2 regions of the Alteromonas sp. WD8-37 genome follow, and region 1 is predicted to be linked to the other one. Evidence: predicted binding sites of a transcription regulator. Region 1 holds the regulator's gene; the other holds the start of a gene.
The links. Region 1 encodes sigma-54, which starts transcription at its own class of promoters, with help from an activator protein. Its sites were predicted from a motif close to GTTGGCACGNNNNTNGNNT; they were not measured.
Positions count from the first base shown of each region.

Region 1 (7,467 bases):
CATCGGCCTGACCATCATTGCGCTGGGAACCAGCCTGCCAGAGTTAGCTGCCAGTATTGCCGGGGTGATGAAAGGTGAAGATGATCTGGCCCTGGGCAATATCATTGGCTCAAACATTTTCAACCTGCTAGCGGTATTAAGTATGCCTGGCCTGATCGCGCCCGGTCCGGTTGACCCGGATGTGTATAACCGCGATATGTTTGTGATGGCCGGACTCACCGGCATGCTGTTTTTCTTTAGTTTTAGCATTATCGGCAAAAAACAAATCGGCCGGCTCGAAGGCAGCTTACTGCTCGCGGCCTTTTTGGGCTACCAGTATTGGCTATTTGGGTAACAGGGTATGCACGATTCATTTTTAGCGTCAGCCCGGCGCGTGATTGACATAGAAACCGATGCCATCACGGCATTGCACGAACGCTTAGACAGTCACTTCGTCAGTGCCTGTCGCCTGTTAATGGGCTGTCAGGGCAAGGTGGTGGTCAGCGGCATGGGCAAGTCGGGCCATATTGGCCACAAAATCGCTGCGACCCTGGCCAGCACTGGCACACCGGCGTTTTTTATGCACCCGGGAGAGGCTAACCATGGCGACCTCGGCATGCTGGGTAAAGACGATGTTCTGCTGGCCATTTCAAATTCCGGTGAAACCAGTGAACTATTAAACCTGCTACCAGTGGTTAAGCGCCTGGGGGTGCCGGTCATCGCCATGACTAACAGCCAGGCCAGCAGTTTAGGCCAGCATGCCGATGTGGTATTAAATATTCAGGTGGCCCAGGAAGCCTGCCCGCTGAATCTGGCTCCCACCGCCAGCACCACCGCCACGCTGGTGCTCGGCGATGCCCTGGCCATCGCACTGCTGGATGCCCGTGGCTTTACGTCTAACGATTTTGCCCTATCCCATCCAGGCGGCAGCCTTGGCCGTAAGCTATTATTGAAAGTCGAAGATTTGATGCTGCAGGGGCAGGCCTTGCCACTGGTTGACGCAAACGCCACGGTCAGTGCCGCCTTGCTGGAGATTTCCACCAAAGGCCTGGGCATGACCGGGATCATTGATGACAGTGGCATCCTGGCCGGAGTCTTTACCGATGGCGATTTACGCCGGGTGCTGGATGCCCGGGTCGATATTCATCAAACGCCAATCAGCCAGGTGATGACCCGGGGCGGCAAAACTGTCGATGCGGCAATACTAGCGGTGGAAGCCCTGAATCTGATGGAAACACATAAAATTACAGCCCTGATGGTGGTCGATGCCAAGCGTCGTCCGGTGGGCGCCTTTAACATGCACATGCTTTTAAAAGCCGGAGTTTTATAATGTCACGTGTAGTCACTCATTACGGCATGATTGATGAGCAAACCTTTGATCGCTTGCGCCGCCTGCAATTGCTGGTGTGTGATGTGGATGGGGTGTTTTCTGATGGCCGCATTTATCTGGGCAATGATGGCGAAGAACTTAAGGCTTTTCATACCCGCGATGGCTTTGGGGTCAAAGCGCTGATAAATAGTGGCACAAAGGTTGCTGTTATCACCGGGCGCTCTTCTAATATCGTGAGTCAGCGCATGCAGGCTCTGGGCGTTCAGCACATAGTGCAGGGCGCCGAAGATAAGGCCAGTGCCCTGTCGGCGCTGCTGGATGAGTTGGATTTAAGTCCGTCAGAGGTCGCCGCCATTGGTGATGATGTGCCGGATTTAGGCATGTATTCGTTTGCCGACACTAAGGTGGCGGTCAAAGATGCACACCCCCGGGTGGCCGCTGCAGCCAACTGGGTACTGACCAAGCCGGGTGGCTTTGGCGCAGTACGCGAATTGTGTGATGTGATCTTACAGGCAAAAGGTGAAGACCATCATACCCGCGGTGCCAGTGTATGAGCCGTTTAGGCTTAACCATTGCGGCGCTGTTTACGCTGGTGCTGCTGGTGTATTTGCCGGTGTGGTTGGCCGAACCGCCAGGGTTACCGGACGGGGCCACCAGTGACGCGCTAAAGCCGGCGTACACAGCCAAAAATCTGACCACCACCTTGTATGATGCGCAGGGCAAACTTAATCACAGGGTTTTTGCCACCAGCATGGAACATTATGACCAGCTGGGCTTTGTACTATTTGGCAAACCCCAGTACACCGTCTACATGGACAGCGGCGAAAGCCCATGGCAGGTGACCGCCAAAGAAGGCACGCTATACAACAATAATTTGATTGAGCTGGAAGCCGATGTCATCGTAAAAAGTTTACAGCCAAATGAGTATGTCAGCCGTATAACTACTGATTTTATTAGGATTAATTTAGAAGATAAAACCTTGTCGAGCAATCAGCCGGTGGCAATTCACGGTGTTGAATTCACGGTAAAAAGCAATGGCATCACAGGCGATCTTCGCACCCAGGAATATGAGTTAATTGACCATGTACAAACTGTTTACTCTACTGGCCGCTAGTGCAGTGGCCCTGGCGTTGAGCAGCCCTGCTGCCTATGCCGGCTCCGCCGATTTTCAAAAACCCATTGCGGTGGACGCCCGCACGCAGTCGATGGACGGCAAAAACAAGATCACGCGGTTTAAAGGCAATGTGGTCATTACCCAGGGGTCGCTGACCATCCAGGCCGATGAGGTCGAGGTGAATGCACAGCAGGGACAAGGCCGTGAAATTATGATTGCCCGCGGTAATCCGGCCACCTATTCGCAAACCATGGATGATGGCAGCAAGGTGCAGGCCCAGGCCAATGAACTGCGTTATGAAGTCGATAAGCGCACTATCTCTATGTCAGGCAATGCTCAGATCCGCCAGAACACCAGTATGGTGCAGGGCGACACCATCACCTATGACATGGTTAAAGAGCAATTGCTGGCAACCAGCAGCTCTGATGATAAAGAAAGCCGGGTCAAGACAATCTTTCGTCCCAATGCCGTAAAACAGCTTAGCGATGGGCAAAAAAAGGCTGCTGAGGACAAACAAGACAACTCACAATCGCGCAGTAAAGGTAACTAACAACTATGGCAACATTGACAGCCTCCAATCTGGCCAAGGCATATAAATCCCGCCAGGTGGTGACCGATGTCAGCCTAGCGGTCTCGACCGGTCAAATCGTTGGTCTGCTGGGCCCGAACGGGGCCGGTAAAACCACAACCTTTTACATGATTGTGGGTCTGGTGCCGCTGGATAAAGGCAAAATTGCCATTGATGAGCATGAGCTGACTCACCAGCCGATGCACGAACGCGCTCGCAAGGGTATTGGGTATCTGCCGCAGGAAGCGTCGATTTTTCGCAAACTGACCGTGCTTGAAAATATCATGGCCATTTTGGAAACCCGTAAAGATTTGTCGGCCGACAAACGTGAAGAAGAAGCCGATGCGCTACTTGATGAATTCAATATCAACCATATACGTAATAGTACAGGGATGAGTTTGTCAGGCGGGGAGCGACGCCGGGTAGAGATTGCCCGCGCGCTGGCCGCCGACCCACAGTTTATCTTACTGGATGAACCCTTTGCCGGTGTTGACCCTATATCAGTAAACGACATTAAAAAAATTATTCAGCATTTGCGTGACCGCGGTATCGGTATTTTGATCACTGATCATAATGTGCGCGAAACCCTCGATGTCTGTGAAGAAGCGTATATCGTTAGTCATGGTGAGCTAATTGCCCAGGGCAGTGCTGAACAAGTATTAAGCAACCAGAAAGTACGGGATGTATACCTGGGTGAACAATTCAGGCTATAGTTTAAGCAAACACTGTTGTTAGCCGCATCTGTCACCTTTTTTGTAAACGCGTACCAGAATTTTAAATAAGACGTAGATGAAACCATCTTTACAGCTAAAATTTAGTCAACAGTTAACCATGACGCCGCAATTGCAGCAGGCTATCAAGTTGTTGCAACTGTCGACGTTGGATCTGCAACAGGAAATTCAGGAAGCGCTTGATTCCAATCCGTTACTGGAAGTGGATGAGTCTGGCGATAACGAGGTCAGCGAAAAGAATAACCTCGATAGCGACAGTGACGGGGCCGATGCCACCGCCAGTACGTCAGACAATTTAGACTCTGGCGAAGCGCTGGAAAAAAACGATTTACCTGATGAGTTGCCCATCGACAGCACCTGGGACGAATACTATTCGGCCTCGTCGGCGCCTGCGCCCGGCCCCAGTAATGATGAAGACCAAGTGTTTCAGGGCGAAACCACCGAAAATATTCAGGACCACCTGCTGTGGCAGATGCGTCTGACCCATTTTTCAGACACCGACCGGGCGATTGCCACCGCTATCATCGACTCCATTGACGAGTCGGGTTACCTGACCGTGACTGTTGACGACATTCTACAAAGCGTCAACGATGAAGACATGGAAGAGCTGGTGGAAGCCGATGAGGTGGAATGTGTGCTTAAACGCATTCAGATGTTTGACCCCATTGGCTCTGGCTCACGTACGCCGCAGGAATGTCTGCTGGTGCAATTAAAGCAGTTTGCTCCAGACACCCCATGGGTAGCCGAAGCCACCATGCTACTGCAGGAATATTCGGATTTATTAGGCAGCAAAGATTACCGTACCCTGATGCGCAAGACCCGTTTGAAAGAAGACCAGTTGCGTGAAGCCATGCGGTTGCTGCAAACCCTAAATCCACGCCCGGGTAGCGCGCTGGTGACCAAAGAGCCTGAATATGTCATTCCCGATGTGTCAGTAAGCAAAAAAAATGGGCGCTGGAATGTGGAACTAAACCCGGACAGCCTGCCCAAATTAAGTGTAAATCAGCAATATGCCGCAATGAGCCGGCGCGCGCGTAATAGCAGCGACTCGCAGTTTATTCGTTCGCATATGCAGGAAGCCAAGTGGTTTATCAAAAGCTTAGAATCGCGCAATGAAACCCTTTTGAAAGTGGCCAATTGTATTGTGCAGCAGCAGATGGCGTTTTTTGAGCACGGCCCGGAAATGATGAAGCCAATGGTGCTTAATGATGTGGCCGAGATGGTCGATATGCACGAGTCCACCATTTCACGTGTTACCACGCAAAAATACATGCACACGCCGCGCGGTATTTTTGAGCTGAAGTACTTTTTCTCCAGCCATGTAGCTACAGAATCCGGCGGGGAATGTTCTTCCACTGCGATTCGTGCTTTAATCAAAAAACTGGTGGCCGCTGAGACCCCCAGCAAACCGTTAAGCGACAGCAAAATTGCGACATTGTTGGCCGAGCAAGGCATTAAAGTTGCCCGGCGGACAATTGCAAAATACCGGGAGTCGTTATCGATTCCCCCGTCTAACCAACGCAAGAGCCTTATCTAGCAGTAAAGGCGAGCTTCACAATAAGGAAGACGAAATATGCAAATAAACCTTACTGGTCATCATGTTGAGATCACTGATTCTTTGCGTAACTATGTCGATTCAAAATTTAGTAAGCTGGAACGCCATTTTGACCACATTTCTAATGTGCATGTCATTTTGAATGTTGAAAAATTGACACAAAAAGCTGAAGCTACGGTTCATTTAAGCGGTGCAGAGGTATTTGCATCGTCCGAGAATACGGATATGTATGCCGCCATTGACAGTATGATTGATAAGCTCGACCGCCAGGTTATCAAGCATAAGGAAAAACTGAAAAAACACTAATGTCTGGTATGGATATTCAAACCCTTGTCAGCCTGGACCGCACAAAATGTGCGGTCCAGTGCAATAGTAAGAAACGGATTCTGGAGATCATCAGCGACATCGCTGCCCAGAACAATCCTGAGATCGAGCAAGGTACTGTGCTCTCCAGTTTGCTCAACCGTGAGCGCATGGGTAGCACCGGCATCGGTAATGGTATTGCCCTGCCCCACGGCCGCCTGCCAGGCTTAGACCGCGTTATCGCCATTGTGGTAACCAGTGAGCCAGCCATCGACTTTGATGCCATCGACAATAAGCCGGTGGATATCTTTTTTACCCTGCTGGTTCCTGAAGAACAAACCGAAGGACATCTGCAAACGCTGGCCATGGTGGCCGGTAAACTAAATGATAAAGAAACCGTAAAAGCCATTCGCCGCGCTGCCACCAGTGATGATATAGTCACAGCACTACAATAAATCACAGCATCCTAGTTGCATACGGCAGGGAGACACGCGTTGAAACTTATCATCATCAGTGGCCGTTCTGGTTCAGGTAAATCGGTGGCGCTGCGGGCGCTGGAAGATTTAGGCTATTACTGTGTCGATAATATCCCGGTCAATTTATTGCCTGCGCTGACCCATTCGGTGTCTGAAGAATATGATCAGGTCGCGGTCAGCATTGATGTGCGTAACCTGCCCAAAGATCCCAATGAACTGGTGGAAATCCTCGATTATTTGCCCGAATCCTGGGGCATGACCGTGGTGTATATCGATGCCAGCGACGATATCCTGGTAAAACGGTTTAGTGAAACCCGCCGCTTGCACCCGCTGGCTAAGATGAATAAATCGCTGGCCGATGCTATTCACACCGAACGCGAGCTGCTGGCGCCGATTGCCGAACGCGCTGATTTGTACATTGATACCGACTCGCTGTCTATCCACCAACTGGCCGAACTGATTCGGGAGCGGATCCTGGGCAAAAAAAGCTCGCGGCTGGTAATGGTGTTTGAATCGTTCGGCTTTAAGCATGGTATCCCTAAAGATGCCGACTATGTCTTTGACGCGCGGTTTTTACCTAATCCCCACTGGGAACCGGATCTGAAACATCTGACTGGCCTGGACGGCCCGGTGGAAGTCTTTTTAGGCTCGCAACCCATGGTAACCAAGTTTATCTGGCAAATCCAAAATCTGATCACCACCTGGCTGCCTCACCTAGAACGTAATAATCGCAGTTATGTCACCATTGCCATTGGCTGCACCGGTGGTCAGCACCGTTCAGTGTTTGTGGCTCAGACCCTGGCCAAAACCTTTCGTGATATTCATCCGGATGTACAGATCCGGCATCGGGAGCTGGCAAAACAATGAAAATAGAAAAGCAACTGACCATTGTTAATAAACTGGGCCTCCATGCCCGCGCCGCCACGCAGCTGGTGTCTTTGGCCAATCAGTTTGATGCTCACATCACCCTGGTCAAAAGCGATAAAACCGCCGATGCCAACAGTGTGCTGGGGCTGATGATGCTGGAAAGTCACCAGGGCGAGCAGGTTACCGTGATCAGTGATGGCCCGGATGCCGAAGCAGCCATGCAGGCCATTGAATCATTGATTGCCGGACGGTTTAACGAAGACGAATAAGTTCGGCACACGCCGCCGGCCATAAGCTGGCGCACAGCATCTTTCAGCGACCCTTTTTATTTCGGACCCGACACACTGTGGCAGAAGCACTGGAATCAAAATTTGCACAAAGTCAGCTGCGTACCTTAAACGCAGCGCTTTCGGCCGGGCGCTTTGTGGCGGTACGCAAAATGCTGCACGAGCTGCCACCATCGGATGTGGCTCTGGTACTGGAGTCCAGCCCCACCAAAACCCGTGATGAGCTATGGGAGCTGATTGACGGCGATTTGCACGGC
Region 1 is NZ_JBUZOV010000002.1:225,914-233,380, reverse strand. It holds gene ACTUJZ_RS06485 (calcium/sodium antiporter) at 1-334, shown strand, start outside; gene ACTUJZ_RS06480 (KpsF/GutQ family sugar-phosphate isomerase) at 341-1,309, shown strand; gene kdsC (3-deoxy-manno-octulosonate-8-phosphatase KdsC) at 1,309-1,863, shown strand; gene lptC (LPS export ABC transporter periplasmic protein LptC) at 1,860-2,423, shown strand; gene lptA (lipopolysaccharide transport periplasmic protein LptA) at 2,392-2,973, shown strand; gene lptB (LPS export ABC transporter ATP-binding protein) at 2,979-3,704, shown strand; gene ACTUJZ_RS06455 (RNA polymerase factor sigma-54) at 3,781-5,259, shown strand; gene hpf (ribosome hibernation promoting factor) at 5,296-5,583, shown strand; gene ptsN (PTS IIA-like nitrogen regulatory protein PtsN) at 5,592-6,035, shown strand; gene rapZ (RNase adapter RapZ) at 6,075-6,923, shown strand; gene ACTUJZ_RS06435 (HPr family phosphocarrier protein) at 6,920-7,192, shown strand; gene mgtE (magnesium transporter) at 7,270-7,467, shown strand, end outside.

Region 2 (7,467 bases), 260 kb from region 1:
GGTGATGATGTCGCAGCCGCCGCGTTGCATCTCTGGCGCCTCTACCAGCTGCCAGCCTTTTTCGGTCAGCTTATCGGCGCCCATCTGGTCGGTGATAAGCGCAATATCCTGCGGATTCATATGAATTTGAAACTGCTGCTCGGTGATGGGTAAGGCACGCATACCTTCACTCAGCGCCTGGGTAATGATCTGTTCGTTGGTGGCCACTTCGGTGCGGATCACCGCCCGGGCCAGCGCTACCGCCAGCTGCACCAGTTGCTGGCGTGCTGCCTGGCTAACCTGGTCTAAAGGCGCATGTAAATGCCTGGCCAGTTCTTGCCAGGTCTGGCTATCAGTTTCCATTTGCCCACGACCTTCTTCCAGGCCTTGCTGATGCCCCTGTGCCTGACCTTGCTCCAAGCCCTCGGCATGTCCGGCGGTTAAGCCTTCAGCATGACCTTCCTCGTACCCGGCCTGGCGCCCTTCGGCAAACCCTTCTTCGCGAGCAGCCTGACGGATGGCTTCAATTTCTTCGAGGGTCGGCGGCTTGATTTCCTCTTCTTCTTCCGGCGGCTCGTATTTCCAGTCACTGCGCCGATTCAGCGCATTGGTTTTATCGGCGCGGGCCTGCATTAGTTCATCGGCATCCACATAGGGTAAGTCCCACAGTTGTGGATTGGGCTGGTTGGGATCATGAGCATCATGCGACATCACAGGGTACCTTTAAACATCGGCTTAGGTTACAGGAACTCTTCGCCGCCACCGCCGCCCAGCATGATTTCGCCAGAGTCAGCCAAACGTCGGGCAACCGACAGGATTTCTTTTTGTGCGGTTTCCACTTCGGATACCCGCACCGGCCCCATGGCCTCCAGATCATCGGTCAGCATTTCAGCCGCCCGTTTGGACATATTTTTGGTGATCTTATTTTTCAGCTCGTCATCCGCGCCTTTAATGGCTTTGAGCAGCGCATCCTGCTGCACTTCGCGCAAGATAGCCTGAATGCCTTTATCGTCCACATCCACCAGATTATCAAACACAAACATCAGGTCCTGGATCTGCTGGCTCATCTCTTCATCCTGCTCACGGATGGCATCCATGAGCTGACCTTCGATGGCGGTATCCAGATAGTTCATGATATCAGCAGCAGATTTCAGGCCGCCCATCTTGGCTGCCTGAGTACCAGCCTGGCCGGCAAATTGTTTTTCCATGATCTCGTTAAGCTCTTGCAGTGCGGCTGGCTGCACTTCTTCAAGGTTAGCAATCCGCATCAGCAAGTCCAGGCGCACTTTCTCCGGGAACTGTGCCAGGATCTCGGCGCTTTGTTCCGGTTCAAGATAAGACAGCACGATGGTTTGGATCTGCGGGTGCTCGTTACGAATAATTGACGCCACCTGTTTAGAGTCCATCCACTTGAGCGAATCGAGCCCTTTGGCGCCATTGCCCAGCAAAATCTGATCAATCAGGTTAGCAGCTTTGTCTTCACCCAAGGCAGCGGTCAGTGCCCGCTTCACAAAGTCCTGACTCTGGAAGCCGATGGTGCTGTAGTTTTGGATCTCTTCGATAAAATGCTTATGCACCGAGGTGATTTTGACCTGAGTCATGTCCTCAATTTTGGCCATTTCCGCACCCAGCTTCTGCACCTGCTTAGGCTCCAGATGCTTGAGGATCTGCGCCGCATCTTCTTCTGACAGGCTCAGCAGCAGGATAGCGGCTTTTTCTACGCCTTCCAGCTTGCCAACGTCGTAACTCGGCTCTTCTTCGTTTACTGCTAATTCTTCAGCCATAGTCAGACTCCTACTCGTCCTGCATCAACCAGCCTTTGACCACCTGAGCAGACAACTCAGGCTCATTGGCGACCAGTGCGCGCACTGCTTTTAATACATCTTCATCTTTATGCAAATCAGGCAACATCAATGAACCGTCAGAGGCAAAGCCCACCTGGCCTTCATCAAAATCTGAGCTAAGCATACTAATGGTTTCATCGCCCAGGTCCAGTCCTTCGTCGGCATCAAAGTCCTCGGCATCCTTGGTGTCGTCGCCATGAATGAGGCGGCGCAGCATCGGCCGGATAACAAACACAATCAGTACAATGATGACCAGGGCACCCATCACCAGTTTCAGGATGGGCAAGAACTTAGGCTGCTCCCACAGCGGGGTTTCTTCCAGGCTGCCGGTATCCATGCGGGTAAAGGGCACACTAACCACTTCTAATGAATCGCCCCGGGTGACATCAAAGCCCAGCCCGCCCTGCAACAAACGACGAATATTTAACAGCGCTTCCTGCTTTCGCGGCGCGGCCACGGTGCTGCCGTCTTCGGCTTGAGTTTGGGTATAGTCCACCGCTACCGACACACTTAAGCGGCTGATCACCCCGGTTTGTTTTTTGGTGTGGCTGATGGTGGTATCCAGCTCATAATTACGGGTTTGTTCTTTGCGGTTACTGCCAGGCACCGGGCTGCCAGCACCCTGGCCTGTGCCTTCTTCAGGGATCACCGAGCCGCCTGGCGGTTGGTTGGTCAGCGCGCCGGGGATACCGCCATTGGCACCACCTACGGTGTTTTGCTCATACACCATTTCACTGCGTACCGCCGGCAGGTCCGGGTTGTAGCTGCGCTGGGTTTGCTCCATGGCGGTAAAGTCCATGGCCACATCCACCTGGGCGGTGTAGTTGCCAATGCCCAGCACGGGGATCAGGATTGCATCGATTTTTTCCAGATATTCCTGTTCACGCTTGCGCTCCAGCTCATATTCTTTGCGGGCCCGGGCACTCGTAGAGTCCTGCGAACCAGAGTTAAGCAGACGGCCGTTGCTATCGGTCACCGTTACATTGGACGGTTCCATGCTTTGCACAGCAGAGGCGACAATATCGACCACCGCATCCACTTCTTCACCGTTGATGGTGGCACCGCGACGGGCGGTCAGCACCACAGTGGCACTGGCTTTTTTCTCACGGCGGGCAAACACATTTTCTTTCGGCATAGCCAGCAACACGCGGGCTTTTTTGATGCTCGACATGTCTTCGATGGTCGCGGCAATCTGCTGCTCACGGGCATGCTTAAGGCGCTCCATCTCGACCCGCTGGCTCACACCAAATCCCATGTCCTGCATGATGATATCGGTGCCGGCATCGCTGCTGCGGTTTAAGCCCTGACGTGTCATACCCAGGCGGATATTCTGAAACTCATCGTTACGCACGAACACGGTATTGCCTTCCAGTTTGTATTCCATCTGGTTGGCATCTAAGTAATCGAGGGTTTCAATAAGCTCTTCGGTTTCCATTTTAGCCAGCGGCCGGTAGTCCGGCTCCTGCGCCCAAATCAGGATAAACACCGCAATGGCTACACAGATCACCAGGACCACTACCAGCGCCATCTGGCGCATCATGTCTCCGCTGCCCAGCGAATCCATAAAACTGGATTTGTTACTGGCAGAGGCGCCACTGCTCATGTTATCTGAGTCTGTGACGGTTAAGTTTGTACCTGTATCAGCCATCTGAGTCAGTCCTCATTACACCGGCATGTTCATAACTTGTTTGTAAGCTTCCAGCACTTTGTTGCGCACCTGTACGGTGGCTTCAAAGGCAATGCCGGCTTTTTCTTTGGCCACCATCACATCTGCCAGGCTGACATTTTTATCGCCCATCTCAAACGAGCGCTGCAGATCTTTAGAATTCATCTGCATATCATTAACCCCTTCGATGGCACCTTTGAGCATGGTGGCAAATTCACTGGCGGCGGGTTGCTGGGTCTGAGCCGGCTGCAACTGGGGCATTTCGGTAGCCTGAAGACGGCTTTGCCCGATCATGCTCTGCATTTCCTGGTACAAACTGTTGGCTTTGATATCCATGGCAACTCTCCAAACGGGTAGGCTTGTCAGAAATTTGTCTGACAACAACGCATAGACTGGTCAAAGCAACTGTCAGGCCAACTTTTATAATTCAAGCATTTCAATGAGATAGGCAAGAAAGGACAAAAAAATGACGGACTGAGATAATCCATGTTGAGAGGTTTAATTGCCAGGCAGGCGAAACCACCCAGTCGGGTTGTTGGCCCGGCTGGGTGGGTGTCATGATTACTTAAGCAGGCAGTTCGATGCCATCGTCGCGCATACGAGCCAGCTTATAGCGCAGGGTGCGCGGGCTGATCCCCAGCTTTTCGGCCACTGCTTTGCGCTTGCCGTTACAGGCCTCCAGGGTATCCAGAATGATTTGATGTTCCTGCTGGCGCAGCTCTGAGCCCAACCGGCTGGCATCATCCTCCGGGTTACTGGCACTGGCTGCCGTCATCACCGGTGTATCGTGCATTTCAATCATCAGATCGCTGGCGTCGATTTGTTGATCGGCACATAAGATAAGTGCCCGTTGCACCACATTTTCCAGCTCACGCACATTGCCCGGCCAGTCGTGCTGGGCCAGTTTATGGCGCGCCGCCGCAGTCAGGCTGATAGCACCGAGTTGCTGGCTAGCGGCATGGCGACGGATCAGATGCTCGGCCAGTGGTACAATGTCGCCCGGGCGCTGAGCCAGCGGGGCCCAGGTGATGGGAAATACATTGAGCCGGTAATACAAATCTTCGCGGAATGTGCCGGCTTCCACCGCCTGGCGCAGGTCGCGGTTACTGGTGGCGATCACGCGCACATCCAGCTGCACCGTTTTGCGTCCGCCGAGCCGCTCGACTTCGCGCTCTTGGAGTACCCTTAACAGCTTGGCTTGCAGAGCCAGATCCATCTCGGTGATCTCATCCAGCAGCAAGGTGCCACCCTGAGCCTGCTCAAATTTTCCCGGGCTGGCCTGCACCGCGCCGGTAAAGGCACCTTTTTCATAACCGAACAAGGTGGCTTCGAGCATATTTTCAGGAATGGCTGCACAGTTGATGGCCACAAACGGGCTGGCACTGCGGGTAGATTGATCGTGGATATATTTGGACAAGACTTCCTTACCCGAGCCACTGGGCCCCAACACCATTACAGTAGCATCAGAGCGCGCCACTTTGCGGGCCAGCTCCAGTAATTGCACACTGGCCGGATCGCCCACCACCGGCGTGGTGCCAGATGTTTTGGCCACCGGAGCATAGCGTTCGATGAGGTTAAGCAACACTTCTGGGGCAAAAGGTTTGGAAAGATAATCGGTGGCGCCATCACGCATGGCCTGCACCGCATCATCAATAGACGCATAAGCGGTCATTAACAACACAGGCAACTGCGCAAAGCGGCTTTTAATGGCTTTAAGCAACCCCAGCCCGCTCATTTTAGCCATTTGAATATCACTGACCACCATGTCATAGGGCTGTTTGCCCAGCATCACCAATGCTTCTTCCGCACTGGCAGCAGCCGTTACCTCATAGCGCGATAAGGCCAGAGTATCCAGCAGCGCCTCGCGCAGCCCGGCATCATCTTCAACAATCAATATACGGGTTGGATTCATACTGTTTCTCCTGCCTGACTGGACGTATTGTGCTGTGGCAGGGTCAGGCTAAAACATGCACCGCCGGTGGCCACATTGCTTACCTTGATGGTGCCCTGATGGGCATTGGCCACTGATTTCACCACGGCCAGCCCCAAGCCGGTGCCGTGAGACTTGGTGGTAAAAAACGGTTCAAATATTTGGCTTTGCTGCGCCTCCGGCACACCCGGTCCGGCATCGGTGATGGCCAGGGTAAGCTGTTGCTCACTCACCTGGACACAGATATGGATCACACTGTGCGCCGGGCTGACCTGACAGGCATTATGAATAAGATTCAGCACCGCGCCTTGCAAAGCAGTGAGGTTACCAATCACCTGGGCAGGCTGGGAAAAGCCCTGCCAGTGCAGTTGCACCTGCGCCTGGTCGGCCAGACTGGTGGCATTGTCAGCCAGGGCCATATGCAAGTCGGTCAGGCTGATGGGACTGACTACCTGCTCTTCACCGGATTTAGCAAACAGCAACATATCGTTGACCTGGCTTTCCAAATCTTTTAGCCGGGCGTTCAGCTTGCCGGCAAACGCAGTGGTATCGGTGGGTGCCAGTTCCCGGCGGGTCAGATTGGCCGCATATAGCATGGCGGCTGACAGCGGGGTGCGAATTTGGTGGGCTAGTGAGGCCACCATTTTGCCTAGCGAGGATAGCCGTTGCATGTGACTCAGTCGTGCCTGCAACTGCCTGGTTTCAGTCAAATCGGTAAGCACAATTAACTGACCGGGCTCTTTTTCCAGTGGTGTGATAGATAGCTTCACCCGCCGGCCGTCAATTAACGACACTTCATGGCCATCATCAGCCCGCGGTTTAAATGAACGGGCAATTACGGAACGCCAGATTTCGCCTTCCAGCGGCTCGCCCAACAGTTCAGTGGCCTGGCTGTTGGCCTGGCGCACAATTCCCTGCCCGTCCAGTACAATTACCCCGGCTGGCATTACCTGTAATAAATGCGATAAACGATCTGCCTGCTGACGCAACGCGGTCACTTCAGCGACATCTGCCTGAGCTGGCGCTTCAGCGCGCGTTGACGCCACAGAGCGCAAAGCCGCTTCGGGCCAGACTGTGGAAGGTGTCGAAGAAACAGTAGTAGCGCACTGGGTGCTCTGGTATGCCATATCATCCTCGTCAAAAAGCAGACGCGTTTATGAATGTCTTACCAAAGCAGGTATTATGCCACTATTATTTTATAGGCTTTTCAAAATGTTAGGAAGGTTTTATATCAGCAACGACAGAGTCAAAACTATGGCGTTGTGCTTTCGTCGCGCTGAATATTGTATTTGCGCATTTTTTCCACCAGCGTGGTACGGCGCATGCCCAGCTTATCTGCGGCGCGGGCAACCACCCAGTCTTGTTGTTCCAAGGCCTGGATAATCAGGTTGATTTCCAGCTCAGAGAGATACTCTTTCAGATTCACGCCGTCTTCCAGCATAGCGGGTGCAGCAGGTTCTTGTTCGATATCTGTATCACGCTGCTCAGCGCCCCCGGCCGGGCTGTCTTCAGCCGCTGCCGACTCGGCAAACAGCTCATTAAAGGCATCGCGCTCCAGCAACTCTTCGGGATACTCAGGCTGATAGGCCTGCACTTCGCCATACTGGTATTTTGCTGGCAAATCCTGAATATCTACAATCTGACCTGGATACAGGATGCTTAATCGCTCCACCAGGTTAGACAATTCACGCACATTGCCGCCCCAGTGATGTTCCATCAAAGAAGCAATCGCTAATTCGGTGAACCTCACCCCTTCAACGCCATCGCCCTGGATGCGGCTGATAAGTTCTTGCAACAATAACGGGATATCTTCGCGACGTTCACGCAACGCCGGGCTGTCGATGGGAAACACATTGAGCCGATAGAACAAATCTTCACGGAATTTGTTTTCCTGGATCATGGTTTCCAGATTGCGGTGAGTAGCTGCCACAATGCGCACATCACAACGGATGGGGGTACTGCCGCCCACCCGTTCGAAGGTCCGTTCCTGTAAAACCCGAAGCAATTTGACCTGCATCTGCATCGGCATATCGCCAATTTCATCTAAA
Region 2 is NZ_JBUZOV010000002.1:488,349-495,815, reverse strand. It holds gene fliH (flagellar assembly protein FliH) at 1-690, opposite strand, end outside; gene fliG (flagellar motor switch protein FliG) at 720-1,763, opposite strand; gene fliF (flagellar basal-body MS-ring/collar protein FliF) at 1,774-3,471, opposite strand; gene fliE (flagellar hook-basal body complex protein FliE) at 3,487-3,825, opposite strand; gene ACTUJZ_RS07635 (sigma-54-dependent transcriptional regulator) at 4,055-5,401, opposite strand; gene ACTUJZ_RS07630 (sensor histidine kinase) at 5,398-6,546, opposite strand; gene ACTUJZ_RS07625 (sigma-54 dependent transcriptional regulator) at 6,672-7,467, opposite strand, start outside.
Region 2: the regulator sigma-54 is predicted to act here: its motif matches at 3,889-3,907, upstream of fliE (flagellar hook-basal body complex protein FliE).